One region of the Kitasatospora sp. NPDC032121 genome, then DNA from elsewhere that is predicted to be linked to it. Evidence: predicted binding sites of a transcription regulator. Region 1 holds the regulator's gene; each other region holds the start of a gene.
What was found. The regulator HspR, encoded in region 1, represses chaperone genes until heat shock. The targets are predictions, from matches to a motif close to TTGAGNNNNNNNNNCTCAA.
Positions count from the first base shown of each region.

Region 2: a site for HspR is predicted at 1,942-1,960, ahead of lon (endopeptidase La). Genes of this name have one in related genera too.
Region 3: a site for HspR is predicted at 1,921-1,939, ahead of dnaK (molecular chaperone DnaK). Genes of this name have one in related genera too.

Region 1 covers NZ_JBVILX010000002.1:368,456-373,400, forward strand. The annotation lists gene ACZ5OX_RS07495 (TIR domain-containing protein) at 1-15, opposite strand, end outside; gene ACZ5OX_RS07500 (hypothetical protein) at 590-1,582, opposite strand; gene ACZ5OX_RS07505 (heat shock protein transcriptional repressor HspR) at 1,776-2,306, opposite strand; gene dnaJ (molecular chaperone DnaJ) at 2,314-3,474, opposite strand; gene grpE (nucleotide exchange factor GrpE) at 3,698-4,315, opposite strand; gene dnaK (molecular chaperone DnaK) at 4,312-4,945, opposite strand, start outside.
Region 2 covers NZ_JBVILX010000004.1:187,741-192,685, reverse strand. The annotation lists gene ACZ5OX_RS14840 (response regulator transcription factor) at 1-448, opposite strand, end outside; gene ACZ5OX_RS14835 (rhomboid-like protein) at 1,010-1,777, shown strand; gene lon (endopeptidase La) at 1,983-4,445, shown strand; gene ACZ5OX_RS14825 (GtrA family protein) at 4,553-4,945, shown strand, end outside.
Region 3 covers NZ_JBVILX010000013.1:133,909-138,853, reverse strand. The annotation lists gene ACZ5OX_RS27410 (Hsp20/alpha crystallin family protein) at 67-501, shown strand; gene ACZ5OX_RS27405 (DUF2267 domain-containing protein) at 641-1,045, shown strand; gene ACZ5OX_RS27400 (DUF2267 domain-containing protein) at 1,100-1,498, shown strand; gene ACZ5OX_RS27395 (helix-turn-helix domain-containing protein) at 1,542-1,883, opposite strand; gene dnaK (molecular chaperone DnaK) at 1,996-3,852, shown strand; gene ACZ5OX_RS27385 (type B 50S ribosomal protein L31) at 4,048-4,311, opposite strand; gene rpmG (50S ribosomal protein L33) at 4,342-4,506, opposite strand; gene rpmF (50S ribosomal protein L32) at 4,685-4,858, shown strand.

The DNA of each region.
Region 1 (4,945 bases):
GTAGGGCTCGGTCATGTCGACTCCGGGGAAAGGCCGACCGGGTGGTGATGTGGTGCCGGCGGGCGCTGAGGACAGTGGTTTTTGAGTCTGCGAGCGGAAGAGATCCGGCAGATATTTGACGGTACAGCGGCAAGTTCGCTATCTGTGCTGGACCATTGGGAGCGAACTGATCGTCTATCAGCGCGCGCGGCCGCGTCCAGCGTCCCGCCCTGTCATCTGGATGCCTGGCAGAGAGATGACGCTCCGGCCGGGGGGAGTGGGGATGGCACTCTCGCGGAAGGTGCGGCATCATGTGGACGCCAGTGCTATTGATTTGGTCCTAGGTGTTCGAGAGTTTGGAGGGTGGGTCCGTGTCTCTGCGTCGACTCGTCTGCAAGGCTGCGCTTCCGATCCTCATCGGCATGGCGGTTCTGACCGGAGTCTCCTTCCCGTCCGACGGCGGGCACGCGGCTGTGAGCACCAGTGCGCTGGCGGCTGTCGCCGACGACCTGCACTGGGGCTGAAATCCGGTTCCACGGCTCGATCGGGACGGGGCGGGCGTGAAGGCTGAGCCTTTCGCGCCGGGTGGGGCGGGATTCGGCGGCCGCCCTCAGCCCAGTTCCGGTCTCGTCGACCGGCCGAGCGCATAGCCCAGCTGGAAGAGGGAGTCGACGTGGTACTCCTCCCTCAGTTCCGCGATGTGGCGCGCCAGGGTGCGCTCACTGATGCCCAGCCGTCGTGCGATGACCCGGTGGTTCGTCCCGGCGAGCATCAGGTCGATGATCGTCTGGCGCAGTCTGGAGACCACTTGTTGGGGGACGGAACGGTCCCCGTCGAATTCCAGGGCCCGGTTCCAACTCCGCTCGAAGACCTCCTCGATGAGGAAGCTGACGATGGCCGGATCGTGGATGAACGCCGCCAGGTCGTCGTCCACCACCGGGATCACGGCCAGCTTGCGGTCCACGATGATCAGCCGGGCGTACGGCTCGTCCAGGGTGCGGAACTGCCACCCTTCCTCGGTCAGCTTCGCGACGTAGTCCCGGGTCGCCTGGTGGTAGCGGGTGCTCGCGTTGTAAATGGTGCGCATCGACGCGCCGTGGCGGAGAATCTCCAGGTCGCGCGCCAGGAAAGACGTCAGCATTTCCGCCGGGCGGGGTCCGCCGGGCTGCATCGACAGGCCTTCCGTGACTCCCGCGGCGGCCGACTGCTGAAGTCTCTGATTTATCCGCGCTTTCCCGTGGATGTATTCGATGGCCCCACCCGTCGTGTCGGGGGCGTGAAATGCCTCGGCGAGTTCGCTGAGGTCGCCGGGCAGCGATACCGCTCTGGAGAGCAGATCGAGGGCCTGACGCTGCCAGGTGGAACTCAGACTGTCGGCGAGTTGGGCCGGATCGACCGCGAGCAAAGCGCCCGGATCGTCGCTGTCGGGTATGAGCAGTCCGAGTTTCAACAATTCATCGAGGGCCGGGACACTGGTGGCCGGACACGCGCTCCGGGAGAGACGACCGTTCTCGTTGACGGCCTGCAGGTAGAGCTTTCGGGCGTCCTCGGACAGGACGCGCGATCCGCCGAATGCAGCCCCCGCGTGCTCTCGCCCACTCATCTCGGCTCCTAGTGTTGACCGGGAAGTAGTCAACGCGACTGTCGTCTTCTGTGGCAAGAATCCTAGGTGGCGCTGACCGGGTGCCTTGCCGCCCGCAGATCGACCGTGCCGGCCCGATAGAGCACTCTCTCACCAACACCGAGCCGCCGGCACCCCCCGAGAGGAGGGGCCGGCGGCCGGTGGATCCGTCAGGTCAGCGCTTGGGACGCCAGACGACGAGCGCGCTGGACTGCGGGGTGGGGGGCTGGTACGGGACGAGGTCGCGGCGGTAGGACGCGTGGACGGCGGCCTCGCGCTGCTGGAGGGCGGCGGCGGCGCCCTCCAGGGAGTCGACCAGCTCCGCGACGCGGGACCGGAGGGCGGTGACCTGGTTCTCCAGCTCGATGATCCGCTTGATCCCCGCCAGGTTGATGCCCTCGTCCTGGGAGAGCCGCTGGACCTCGCGCAGCTGCTGGATGTCGCGCGCGGAGTAGCGGCGGCCCCGGCCGGCGGTGCGGTCGGGGCAGACCAGGCCGAGGCGGTCGTACTGGCGCAGGGTCTGCGGGTGCAGACCGGACAGTTCGGCGGCCACGGAGATGACGTACACCGGGGTGTCCTCGGTGAGCACGTACGTCGGCGGGGCCGCGGCGGCCCGGCGGGTGCGGCGGGCGCCGGCGCCGGGCAGGCCCTCGCCGAGGCCGGAGCCGATCGGGGTGTCGGGGTCGATCGGGTTCATCGGGGACATCTGGTCGTCACGCTCCCTTCGCCGCCCTGAACAGGTCGGCTCGCGGATCGTCGGAGGCGGTGGCCTCGCGGTACTGCTCCAGGGCGCTCAGCGCGTCGCCGGTGACGTGCTGCGGCACCACGACCTCGACGGTGACGAGGAGGTCGCCGCGGGTGCCGTCCTTGCGGGTGGCGCCCTTGCCGCGGGCGCGCATGGTGAGGCCGTTGGCACTGCCCGGGGGCAGCTTGAGCTTCACGGCCGGGCCGTTCAGCGTGGGCACCTCGATGGTCGCGCCGAGCGCCGCCTCGGGGAAGGCGACGGGGACGGTGACGGTGAGGTTGTCGCCCTTGCGGCCGAACACCGGGTGCGGGTCGACGTGCACGGTGACGTAGAGGTCGCCGGGCTGCCCGCCGCGCTCGCCCTGGGCGCCCTTGCCCTTGAGCCGGATGCGCTGGTCGGCCTGGACACCGGCCGGGATCCGGACCTGCATGGTGCGGGCCGAGCTGGCGCGGCCGCTGCCGTGGCAGTCGGGGCACGGGTCGTCGACGATCATGCCCCGGCCGCGGCAGTCCTTGCACGGCTCGGAGAGCGCGAAGGCGCCCTGGCCGCGGCTGACGGTGCCCGCGCCGACGCAGGTCGGACAGACCCGCGGGGTGGTGCCGGCCTTGGCCCCGGTGCCGTTGCAGCCGCGGCAGGGGGCCTGGCTGGTCATCCGCAGCGGGACGGTCGCGCCGTCCACCGCCTCCTCGAAGGAGAGCGTCACCTCGGTCTCGACGTCGGCGCCGCGCCGGGGCTGGGCCTGGCGGGTGCCGCCCCGGTTGAAGAGGCCGCCGAAGACGTCCCCGAGGCCGCCGCCGCCACCGCCGCCGCCCTGGCTGCCGCTGAAGAGGTCGCCGAAGTCGAAGCTGTAGCTGCCCGTGCCGCCGGGGCCGCCGGCCCGGAAGCCGCCGTTGGCGAAGAGGGTGCGGGCCTCGTCGTACTCCTTGCGGCGCTTCTCGTCGGAGAGGACGTCGTACGCCTCGGAGATGTCCTTGAACCGCTCCTCGGACTTGGCGTCACCCTTGTTGGCGTCGGGGTGGAACTCGCGCGCGAGCTTGCGGTAGGTCTTCTTGATCTCGGTAGCGGTGGCGTCCTTGGGCACGCCGAGGACCTTGTAGTAGTCCTTCTCGACAAAGTCCTTGCCACTCATGCGTCCACCTCGCTGCGCTCGGCAGCCGCTGAGCGGTTCACGCGCCTCTCGATTGTTCGCTCGCTGCGCTCGCTCACGGCTTCCGCCACCTCCCGAGTTCCATCGTCACAGAGCTGTCAACAGCCGCTGGGTTTACGACCGTTGACAGAGCGCTGCGGAGCCGGCCGCCGTACTGGCCGGCGTACGACTCCGCAGCGCACTGGTTGTCAGCTGTCACAGGTTGTCAGCTGTCCGAGCCACCGTCGGACTTGTCCTTGTCGGTGGACTTCGCCTCGGCGTCCGAGGACGCCTGGCTGCCGGGCTGGGGCTCGGCGACGGCCACCATCGCCGGGCGGATGATCCGCTCGCCGATGCGGTAGCCGGGCTGGAGGATCTGCACGCAGGTGTCCTCGGTGACGTCCGAGGAGTAGCTGTGCATCAGCGCCTCGTGCATGGTCGGGTCGAAGGGCTCGCCCTCCTTGCCGAACTGCTGCAGGCCCAGCTTGGCGACGACCGTCTCCAGCGACTCGGCGACGGACTTGAAGCCGCCCGTGACCTCGCCGTGCTCGCGGGCGCGGCCGATGTCGTCCAGGACCGGGATCAGCGACTCCAGGATGTTGGAGACGGCGATCTCGCGGACGGTCAGCCGGTCGCGCTCGACCCGCTTGCGGTAGTTCTGGTACTCGGCCTGGAGGCGCTGGAGGTCGCCGGTGCGCTCGGCGAGCTCCCGCTTGGCGGCGGCGAGTTCCTCCGAACCGGAGTCCCCGGAGCCGGCCGAGGCGGCCTCCTCGGCAGCCTTGATCACGGCCTCTTCGGCGGCGGAGTCGTCGCCGGGCTTGCCGCCCTGCGGCTTGTCCGTCATGCCGCACCGCCCTTGGGCTTCTCGTCGTCCACGATCTCGGCGTCGACCACGTCGTCGTCCTTGGCCTGGGCGGAGTCACCGGAGGCGGCGGCACCGGCGGTGGCGTCGGCGTTGGCGTACAGCGCCTGGCCGAGCTTCTGCGCGGTGGTGGAGACCTTCTCCGAGGCCTCGCGGATCTTCGCGATGTCCTCGCCCTTCAGGGCCTCCTTGAGCTCGCCGATGGCGGTCTCGACCTCGGTCTTGACGTCGCCCGGCAGCTTGTCGGCGTTGTCGGCGATGAACTTCTCGGTCGAGTAGACGAGCTGCTCGGCGGAGTTGCGCGTCTCGACGGCCTCGCGGCGCTTGTGGTCGTCCTCGGCGTACTGCTCGGCCTCGCGGCGCATGCGGTCGACCTCGTCCTTCGGCAGCGAGGAGCCGCCGGTGACGGTCATCTTCTGCTCCTTGCCGGTGCCGAGGTCCTTGGCACCGACGTGCATGATGCCGTTGGCGTCGATGTCGAAGGTGACCTCGATCTGCGGCAGGCCGCGCGGCGCCGGCGGCAGGCCGGTCAGCTCGAACATGCCGAGCTTCTTGTTGTACGCGGCGATCTCGCGCTCGCCCTGGTAGACCTGGATCTGCACGGACGGCTGG
Region 2 (4,945 bases), on a different contig from region 1:
TGCCCAGGGCGGGCGTGCGGGCGGCCTGCTGGGCGCGCTCCACGCGGCGCAGCAGGACGTTGACGCGGGCGGCCAGTTCGCGCATCGAGAACGGCTTGGTCATGTAGTCGTCCGCGCCCACGCCGAGGCCGACCAGCAGGTCCGTCTCGTCGTCGCGGGCGGTCAGCATCAGTACCGGCACCGGGCGCTGGGCCTGGATCCGGCGGCACACCTCCAGCCCGTCGAAGCCGGGCAGCATGATGTCGAGGACGACCAGGTCCGGCTGCCAGGTGTGGAAGCCGTCGACCGCGCCGGGGCCGTCGTGGGCCACGGCGACCTTGAAGCCCTCGGCGCCCAGCCGGGCGGCGATCGACTCGGCGATCGTGGGCTCGTCCTCCACCACCAGTACTCTGCGCTGGCTGCTCACAGTGCCACCGGTGTGCTGGTTGTCCTGCTGGATTTCTGTCACGGTCACGCCACCGCCCCCAGGGCTGCGGGCCGGCCACCTGTGGGGATGGCGGGGCTCCGCTCGTAGTCTTGTTCCGTCGTGGACTGTGCCGGGTCCGCCGTCCCGCCGCGCGATCGGGAGACGGGGACGGATGGTCGGCCGCCCACTTCTCCCGCGCACTTCGCAGCGTACGGACAGCGGATGCTTCCCGGCAGGTGGACCGGACGTTTCCGGCCCGTGGGCCGGCTCTCGGGCCGCCCTCGGACCCACTGCACGAGTGGGCACGGGCCGATACCTTACCCGGCGAATTTTCTCTGCGTAACGGTACGTATGCAGTCCAGTTGACGTCGAGGCGCCGGTCAGAGGCCTTGTTGCCGCATTGAGGGGGAGAAGGTCTGGACCAATATCGGGAATCCGGCGGTCCGCCGCGGCGACGGTCTTCACGGGCTTTTCCCAGGTGTCTCCCAGAACCTCGACGTACCGTGGCCACGACAAGACCCGACCGGGCGGAATCCGCGGCGCGCGCCGGTACGTTGGGCACCTGACGAGGAGTCGGTGGCTGCGGCGTGGAGCGGAGGCGGCATGGCGGGACTCGGGCGGGGCGCCGAGGGGTTCGGGGCCGCGGGGGCGCCGTACGCAATGCTCCGCCTGGGGCTGCGCGCCGGCGTCGTGGAATGGCTGATGGAACGGGTGCCGACACCCCGGAGAACGCCCTTCACCATCGGATACCTCGCCGTCGTGGGAGCCACCACGACCTTCGCCGGGCTCGCCGATCCTGAACTCGTCCAGCGTCTGCAGGAAGCCTCCAGTTCGGACGGGCACAACCTGCTCCAGCACCCTTTGCGCGCTCTTGTGCTGAGCGGGTTCTGGGTGGCCGGCGGGGTGTGGATGCCGTATCTATGGGGATTCGCCCTCACCCTCGCGCCGCTGGAGCGCAGGGTCGGTCCGGCACGGGCGGCGGCGGTGTTCGCGGCCGGGCATGTCGCCGCGACGCTGCTCTCCCAGGGCGTGGTGATCGCCGCGGTGGAGACCGGGCGGATGGCGCCCGAGGCGATGGACCACCTGGACATCGGGGTCAGCTACGGTGTGCTCGCCTGCCTGGGTGCGGTGGCAGGGCTGCTCTCCTGGCGCGGGCGGCTGCTGGCGCTGGGCGGTGCCGGGCTGATGATCGCCGAGCAGATCGCCTCCGACCGGGACGTGGTCACCGGGGTGGGGCACCCGGCCGCGGTGCTGACCGGGGTCGCGCTGTGGCGCTGGCTGCGCCGGGTCGAGCGGCGCCCGTCCAGGTCGCGTCCGGTCGCCGCGACGGCCTCCGGCGGTGCGCCGGCGCGGGTGCGGGCGGTGCGTTGACGCCGTCGCCCGGTCGGGGTTCACCGGGCTCGGGCGCTCGGCTGTCAGGACTTCCCCAGGAGTCCTCGGCCTCCTTTTGACACGGTCGCGGGAAGGGCCTTCCGCACCGAATCCCGTTCGCTCACGGCGAACAGGGCGTCGGGAACATCCGGCGACCGCCAGGCCTTAGTCAGGTCGACTCAAGTTCGCTGACTGGGGAGAGATCATGGCATCGACGTCCACACCGCTCACCCTGCCCGTGCTGCCGCTCGACGACGAGGTCGTCCTGCCGGGCATGGTGGTCCCGCTGGACCTGAAGGACACCGAGGTGCGCGCCGCGGTCGAGGCCGCCCGGGCCGCCGCCACCGGCAAGCCGCAGGTCCTGCTGGTCCCGCGGGTGGACGGCTCGTACGCGGCGGTCGGCACGCTGGCCACCGTGGAGCAGGTCGGCCGGCTGGCCGACGGCCCCAACACGTTGTTGCAGTCGGCCGCGCTGGTGCGTGCCGTGCGCCGGCTCCGGATCGGGGTCGGCACTACCGGCCCCGGCGCCGCCCTCTGGGTGGAGACCACGCCGTTCCGGGAGTCCTCGGTGGGCACCCCGGTGGCCGGCCGGACCGCCGAGCTGGTCAGGGAGTACAAGGCGCTGTCCACCCAGTGGCTGCGCAAGCGCGGCGCCTGGCAGATCGTCGACCGGGTCGACCGGATCGAGGGCGTCGGCGAGCTCGCCGACAACATCGGCTACGCGCCCTTCGCCACCGCCGAGCAGAAGCTCAAGGTGCTGCTGGAGGCCGACCAGGTCGCCCGTCTGGAGTACGCGCTCACCCTGCTGCGCGACCACCTCGCCGAGGAGGAGGTCAACGACACCATCCGCAAGGACGTCGAGGAGGGCGTGGCCAAGCAGCAGAAGGAGTTCCTGCTCCGCCGCCAGCTGGAGGCCGTCCGCAAGGAACTGGCCGAGCTGAACGGCGAGGCCGCCGACGAGGAGGGCGACTACCGCGCCCGGGTCGAGGCCGCCGACCTCCCCGAGAAGGTCCGCGAGGCCGCGCTCAAGGAGGTCGACAAACTGGAGCGCGCCTCCGACCAGTCACCCGAGGGCTCCTGGATCCGCACCTGGCTGGACACCGTCCTGGAGCTGCCCTGGAACGAGCGCACCGAGGACGCGTACGACATCGCCGGCGCCCGCGCGGTGCTGGACGCCGACCACGCCGGCCTGGCCGACGTGAAGGACCGGATCGTCGAGTACCTGGCCGTCCGCAAGCGCCGGGCCGACCAGGGGCTCGGGCCGGTCGGCGGCATCAAGGACGTGCAGGGCGAAGCCCTTCCCAAGAAGGTCGGCGGTGGGCGGCGGGCGGGAGGAGGCGCGGTGCTGGCCCTGGTCGGCCCGCCCGGCGTCGGCAAGACCTCGCTCGGCGAGTCGGTGGCCCGTGCCATGGGCCGCTCCTTCGTCCGGGTCGCGCTCGGCGGCGTCCGGGACGAGGCGGAGATCCGCGGCCACCGGCGCACCTACGTCGGCGCGCAGGCCGGCCGGCTGGTGCGGGCGATCAAGGAGGCCGGCTCGATGAACCCGGTCGTCCTGCTGGACGAGATCGACAAGGTCGGCTCCGACCACCGGGGAGACCCGGCGGCCGCCCTGCTGGAGGTGCTGGACCCGGCACAGAACCACACCTTCAGGGACCACTACCTGGAGGTCGAGCTCGACCTCTCCGACGTCGTCTTCCTCGCCACCGCCAACGTGCTGGAGGCCATCCCCGAGCCGCTGCTCGACCGGATGGAGCTGGTCCGGCTGGACGGCTACACCGAGGACGAGAAGATCGTCATCGCCCGGGACCACCTGCTCCCGCGCCAGCTGGAGCGGGCCGGTCTGAACGGCGAGCAGGTCACCGTCGACGAGTCGGCGCTGCGCGGGCTCGCCGGGGAGTACACCAGGGAGGCGGGCGTCCGGAACCTGGAGCGCTCGATCGCCCGGGTGCTGCGCAAGATCGCCGCGCAGGCCGAACTGGGCGAGCGCGAGCTGCCCGCCTCCGTCGGCGCGCAGGACCTGCGCGCACTGATCGGCCGTCCGCACCACGTGCCGGAGTCCGCCCAGGAGCCGGCCGAGCGCCGCACCGCCGTCCCCGGCGTGGCCACCGGCCTCGCGGTGACGGGCGCCGGCGGCGACGTCCTCTACATCGAGGCCTCGCTGGCCGACGCCGAGACCGGCGGCACCGGGCTGACCCTCACCGGGCAGCTGGGCGACGTGATGAAGGAGTCCGCGCACATCGCGCTCTCCTACCTGCGCTCGCGCGGCGCCGAGCTGGAGCTGCCGGTCACCTCGCTGCGCGACCGCGGCGTGCACCTGCACATCCCGGCCGGGGCCGTCCCCAAGGACGGGCCGAGCGCCGGCATCACCATGACCACGGCGCTGGCCTCGCTGCTCTCCGGCCGCAAGGTGCGCACCGACGTGGCGATGACCGGCGAGGTGTCGCTGACCGGGCGGGTGCTGCCGATCGGCGGGCTGAAGCAGAAGCTGCTGGCCGCCGACCGGGCCGGGATCACCACGGTGATCATCCCCAGGCGCAACGAGGCCGACCTGGACGACGTCCCGGCCGAGGTGCTGGAGCGGCTCGCCGTCCACCCGGTGGCGGACGTGCGGGAGGTGCTGGAGCTGGCGCTGGAGCCGGCCGGGGCCGCGGTGCTGGTGGCCGCCTGACCGGGAGCCCGGGCCGCCGCGGTGGCGGCCCGGGCACCCGGCGCAGGCCCGGGCGGACGGCGGCGATCTGACGGGCCGACGGCATCCCCGCGTGCGAGACTGCGGAGATGCCGTCACCCACGCAGCGCGCCCTGGCCCGGGTGCCCGACCGGCTGCGCCCCTTCGTGGTGCGCCACCGCCGGCTGGTGAAGTTCCTGCTGGTCGGGAGCGGCTGCTTCCTGCTCACCACGGTGGTCAACCTGGAGCTCAAGCTCACCGTGCTGCAGCACAAGCCGGTGGTCGCGCTGACCGTCGCGACCGTGATCGGCACCGCCGTCTCGTACGTGCTGAACCGCCGCTGGGCCTTCCGGGCCGCCGGCAGCCGGCGCGAGGCGCTGATGTTCGTCCTGGTCAGCGCGGTGGCGATCGTCGTCAACGACGTACCGCTGGCGGTCTCCCGGTACCTCCTGGACCTGCGCGAGCCGTACGTCGACCCGGTCGGGCAGGAGGTCGCGGACTTC
Region 3 (4,945 bases), on a different contig from region 1:
ATGACATGTTAGAACGGTTTCAGGTGAAGCGCACTGGCACCCATCGATCAGTGGAGGTGTTTCGCGATGCTGATGCGCACCGATCCGTTCCGCGAGCTGGACCGGCTGACCCAGCAGTTCTTCGGCACGACCGGGACCTGGTCGCGGCCGACCCCGATGCCGCTGGACGCCTACCGCGCCGGCGACGAGTACGTGATCTGCTTCGACCTGCCGGGGGTGGACCCCGATGCGATCGACATCGATGTCGAGCGGAACATGCTGACCGTCAAGGCCGAACGCCGTCCCCGCCACCAGGGCGAGGACGTGAAGTGGGAGCTGTCCGAGCGTCCGCTCGGCGTCTTCTCCCGGCAGGTCATGCTCTCCGACACGCTCGACCCCGAGGGGATCACCGCCGACTACGACTCCGGCGTGCTGACCCTGAAGATCCCGGTCGCCGAGAAGGCCAAGCCCCGCAAGATCGCCATCGGCCACAGCGGAAGCCGCAAGGAGATCAAGGCCTGACGGCGTCCCTCTGCCGTTCCGCGCCGCCCGCACCCCCCGAGCGGACGGCGCGGAACACTCCCGCAGTCGGCCCCTTGCCGCCCGGACCGGCACCGTTCGTGGTGAGGGCCTTCGGTGAAATCGACAGGGAGGAATCGCGGTGACTCTTCGATGGGAAGCTTTCTTGGACCAGGTCCAGGAACGCGGAGAGTACGACACACCCCAGGACGCCGACCGCGCGGCCCGCGTCGTGCTGGCCCTGCTCGGCGCCCACCTGGTCGGCGACGTGCGCGCGAAGCTCGCGGCCCGTCTGCCCGAGACCTTCGCCCTGATCCTGCTGAACCCCTTGCAGGCCGCCGAGCCGCTCAGTCCCGAACGGTTCGTACGCGCCACCGCCGCCTGGATCGAGGGCGCCACCGAGAAGACCGCCGTGTGGGACATCGGAGCCGTCCTGTCCACGGTGGCCGACGCCGCCGGCGACGAATTGTTGGAGCGCGTGCTGTTCCAGCTGCCGCCCGGCTACGACGTCTTGTTCGGCCGCCCCGCCCCCGACCACCGATCCTGAGCGCTTTCGTGCCGCCGCGTGCACCGCGGCGGCCCGTATCGGAAGGCCACCGCCATGACCCGGCACCGCCGCCTGATCCAGCAGGTCCGCACCCTTGGCCGCCACCCCAGCGACGAGGAAGCGGAACGAGTCCTCGACACCGTCCTGGCCGTCCTCGGCTCCCAGCTCACCGGCGACGAACGCTGCGAGCTGGCCGCCGCGCTGCCCGAGCGGGCCCGCGCCGTCTTCGCCTCGCAGATCCCCCTGCCCGAACCCGTCGCCGCCCCCGCCTTCGTCGAAGCCGTCGCCCGAGCCCTGAACATCAGCCTCACCAGCGCCCGCTGGGATGCCTCCTCCGTCCTGGCCGCCCTCGCCGATCTCGCCGGCGATGGGCTCACCGACCGCCTTCTCGCTCGCCTGCCCAGCGGCTACGCGCTCCTGTTCGGCCGCGCCGACCTCGCCGCCGCCGCTTGAACCCCGCCCAGCCGGGGTGGGGCCAGGCGGCGGGTGCCAGACGTCACCGGCCGCGGGTCCGCCCCAGGTCGGCCTCCAGCTCCTCCACTCGGGCCTGGAGATCGAGCACCCGGCGCGCCCCTTCCAGGGTCAGTCCCTCGCCGATCAGCTCGACCAGTGCGGCAATGCGGTTGATCTCCCGGCGCGAGTAGCGCCGCTGGCCGCCCGGCGAGCGCACGGGCACCACCGCGCCCAGCTCGTCCAGTCGCCTCAGGAACGCCACCCGGACGTGCAGCATCGCGGCGACCTGCCCCACCGTGTACAGCGCGGCATCCGCGTCATCAATGGGCAGCTCCACCACCGCGATCTCACCTCGCCGCTCGCTGAAATGAAACCTCACTTCCACGTTACAGATTTCCTCCAGCCACGACCTCGACTTACTCTTGATGCCATGAGGCTCAAGTTTCCTTCCTCCCTTTGAGGCAAGACGGGAGGGATGGCAAGAGAGGAGGCCCGCGATGGCACGCGCAGTCGGTATCGACCTGGGAACGACGAACTCAGTGGTCTGCGTGCTGGAGGGCGGCGAGCCGACCGTCGTCACGAACGCCGAAGGCGCGCGCACCACCCCGTCGGTGGTGGCCTTCGGCAAGGGCGGCGAGGTGCTGGTTGGCGAGGTCGCCAAGCGGCAGGCCGTCACCAACGTGGACCGCACCGCCCGCTCGGTGAAGCGGCACATGGGCGAGAGCGGCTGGCACTTCCCGGAGAAAGGGGGCGTGGACGGCAAGAGCTACACCGCGCAGGAGATCTCCGCGCGGGTGCTGCAGAAGCTGAAGCGCGACGCCGAGTCCTATCTGGGCGAGGACGTGACGGACGCGGTGATCACCGTGCCCGCGTACTTCAACGACTCCCAGCGCACCGCGACCAAGGAGGCCGGCGAGATCGCGGGCCTGAAGGTGGCGCGGATCATCAACGAGCCGACCTCCGCCGCCCTGGCGTACGGCCTGGACAAGGAGAACGACCAGACGGTGCTGGTCTTCGACCTCGGCGGCGGCACGTTCGACGTCTCGCTGCTGGAGATCGGCGAGGGCGTGGTGGAGGTGAAGGCCACCTCCGGCGACACCCACCTCGGCGGTGACGACTGGGACCAGCGGATCGTCGACCACCTGGTCAAGCAGTTCAAGAACGGCTACGGGATCGACCTGTCCAAGGACAAGATGGCCGTGCAGCGGCTCCGCGAGGCCGCCGAGAAGGCCAAGATCGAGCTGTCCGCCGCCACCGAGACGACGATCAACCTGCCCTACGTCACGGCCTCCGCCGAGGGCGCGCTGCACCTGGACGAGAAGCTCACCCGCGCCCAGTTCCAGCAGCTCACCGCCGACCTGCTGGACCGCTGCGAGGGCCCGTTCCATCAGGCCGTCAAGGACGCCAGGATCGAGGTCTCCGACATCGACCACGTGATCCTGGTCGGCGGCTCGACCCGGATGCCGGCCGTCACGGACCTGGTGAAGAAGCTCACCGGCAAGGACCCGCACAAGGGCGTCAACCCGGACGAGGTCGTCGCCATCGGCGCCTCGCTCCAGGCCGGTGTGCTCAAGGGCGAGGTCAAGGACGTCCTGCTGCTGGACGTCACCCCGCTGTCGCTGGGCATCGAGACCAAGGGCGGCATCATGACCAAGCTGATCGAGCGCAACACCACGATCCCGACCCGGCGCTCGGAGGTCTTCACCACCGCCGAGGACAACCAGCCCTCGGTCACCGTGCAGGTGTACCAGGGCGAGCGGGAGATCGCCGCGTACAACAAGAAGCTCGGCATGTTCGAGCTGACCGGCATCGCCCCGGCCCCGCGCGGCCTGCCGCAGATCGAGGTCACCTTCGACATCGACGCCAACGGCATCATGCACGTCGGCGCGAAGGACCTCGGCACCGGCAGGGAGCAGAAGATGACCGTCACCGGCGGCTCCGCCCTGCCCAAGGACGACATCGACCGCATGATCCGCGAGGCCGAGCAGCATGCCGAGGAGGACCGCCGCCGCAAGGAGGCCGCCGAGACCCGCAACCAGGGCGAGCAACTCGCCTACACCACCGAGAAGTTCCTCACGGACAACCAGGGCAAGGTCCCGGCCGACGTGCAGAGCGAGGTGGAAACCGCCCTGACGGAGCTGAGAGAGAAGCTCAAGGGCGAGGACACCGCCGCGATCCGCGCGGCGAGCGAGAAGGTCGCCCAGGTCAGCCAGAAGCTCGGCCAGGCCATGTACGCCCAGACCGCCCCTGGTGCACCAGGCGGTGCGACCGGCCCGCAAGGCTCGGAAGAGGAGGTCGTGGACGCCGAGATCGTGGAGGAGGACGAGCACAAGGGAGGCGCCACCGCACCCTGACGGCGGGCTGCCCGCCAAAGCGGTGGCGGCGGGTCGTCCACGCCCTTCACGACCACCGCGTGGCGGAACTGCTCGACCAGGCCTTCGCCCGCATCGAGCACCTGCGGCCGCGATGACCCGCCCCGGTACGCGCGAACGCCGGTGTGCCCCCTCGGATCCGAGAGGACACACCGGCATTCGTACGCGGTCCCGGTCTCAGCCCTTGCGGCGGGCGGCCGCGGCGCCGTAGCGGCGCTCGAAGCGCTCGACGCGGCCCGCGGTGTCGAGCACGCGGGACTGGCCGGTGTAGAAGGGGTGGCTGGCGGAGGAGATCTCCACGTCGATCACGGGGTAGGTGTTGCCGTCCTCCCACTCGATGGTGCGGTCACTGGTGACGGTGGACCGTGTGAGGAAGGTCAGTCCGCCGACGCGGTCACGGAAGACGACGGGGCGGTAGGCGGGGTGGATGCCGGGCTTCATCGGGTTCTCCTTGGCTGGGCGGGGTCGGGGTCAGCGTTCCTCGCGGAACTCGGTGGGGCGACCGAGCACGGGGTCGTACTTGCGCAGGACGAGCCGGTCCGGGTCGTTGCGCCGGTTCTTGCGGGTCACGTACGTGTAGCCGGTACCGGCGGTGGACCGGAGTTTGATGATCGGGCGCAGGTCGTTGCGGGCCACGGCGTCCTCCTCGGGCGGATCGGTGACGGTTGAGCTGACATCATAGCGAAATGGTTTTCGTTTCCATTAGGCGTGTAGGGTGGCAACGTCACCTGCGGCCACGGCATTCCCGGGCCGAGGCCGCGATCAGTCCTGCTCACCGATGAGGAACCCGCCTCCGGAGAAAGGGGAATCACCCATGGCCGTACCCAAGCGCAAGACGTCCCGCAGCAACACCCGGCACCGCCGGGCCCAGTGGAAGGCGGCAGCCCCGGACCTCGTCCCGATCGAGATCGACGGCCGTCGCCACCTCGTCCCCAAGCACTTGGTCCGCGCCTACCGGCGCGGCCTGCTCGCCCCCGACGAGAGGTGAGCACGGCGGGGGCGCCGGCCATCGGCAGGGCTCCGGCCATCCCGCCGCGCAGGGCCCTGGCCTGCTACAGTCGTGGGAGTTGCAGTA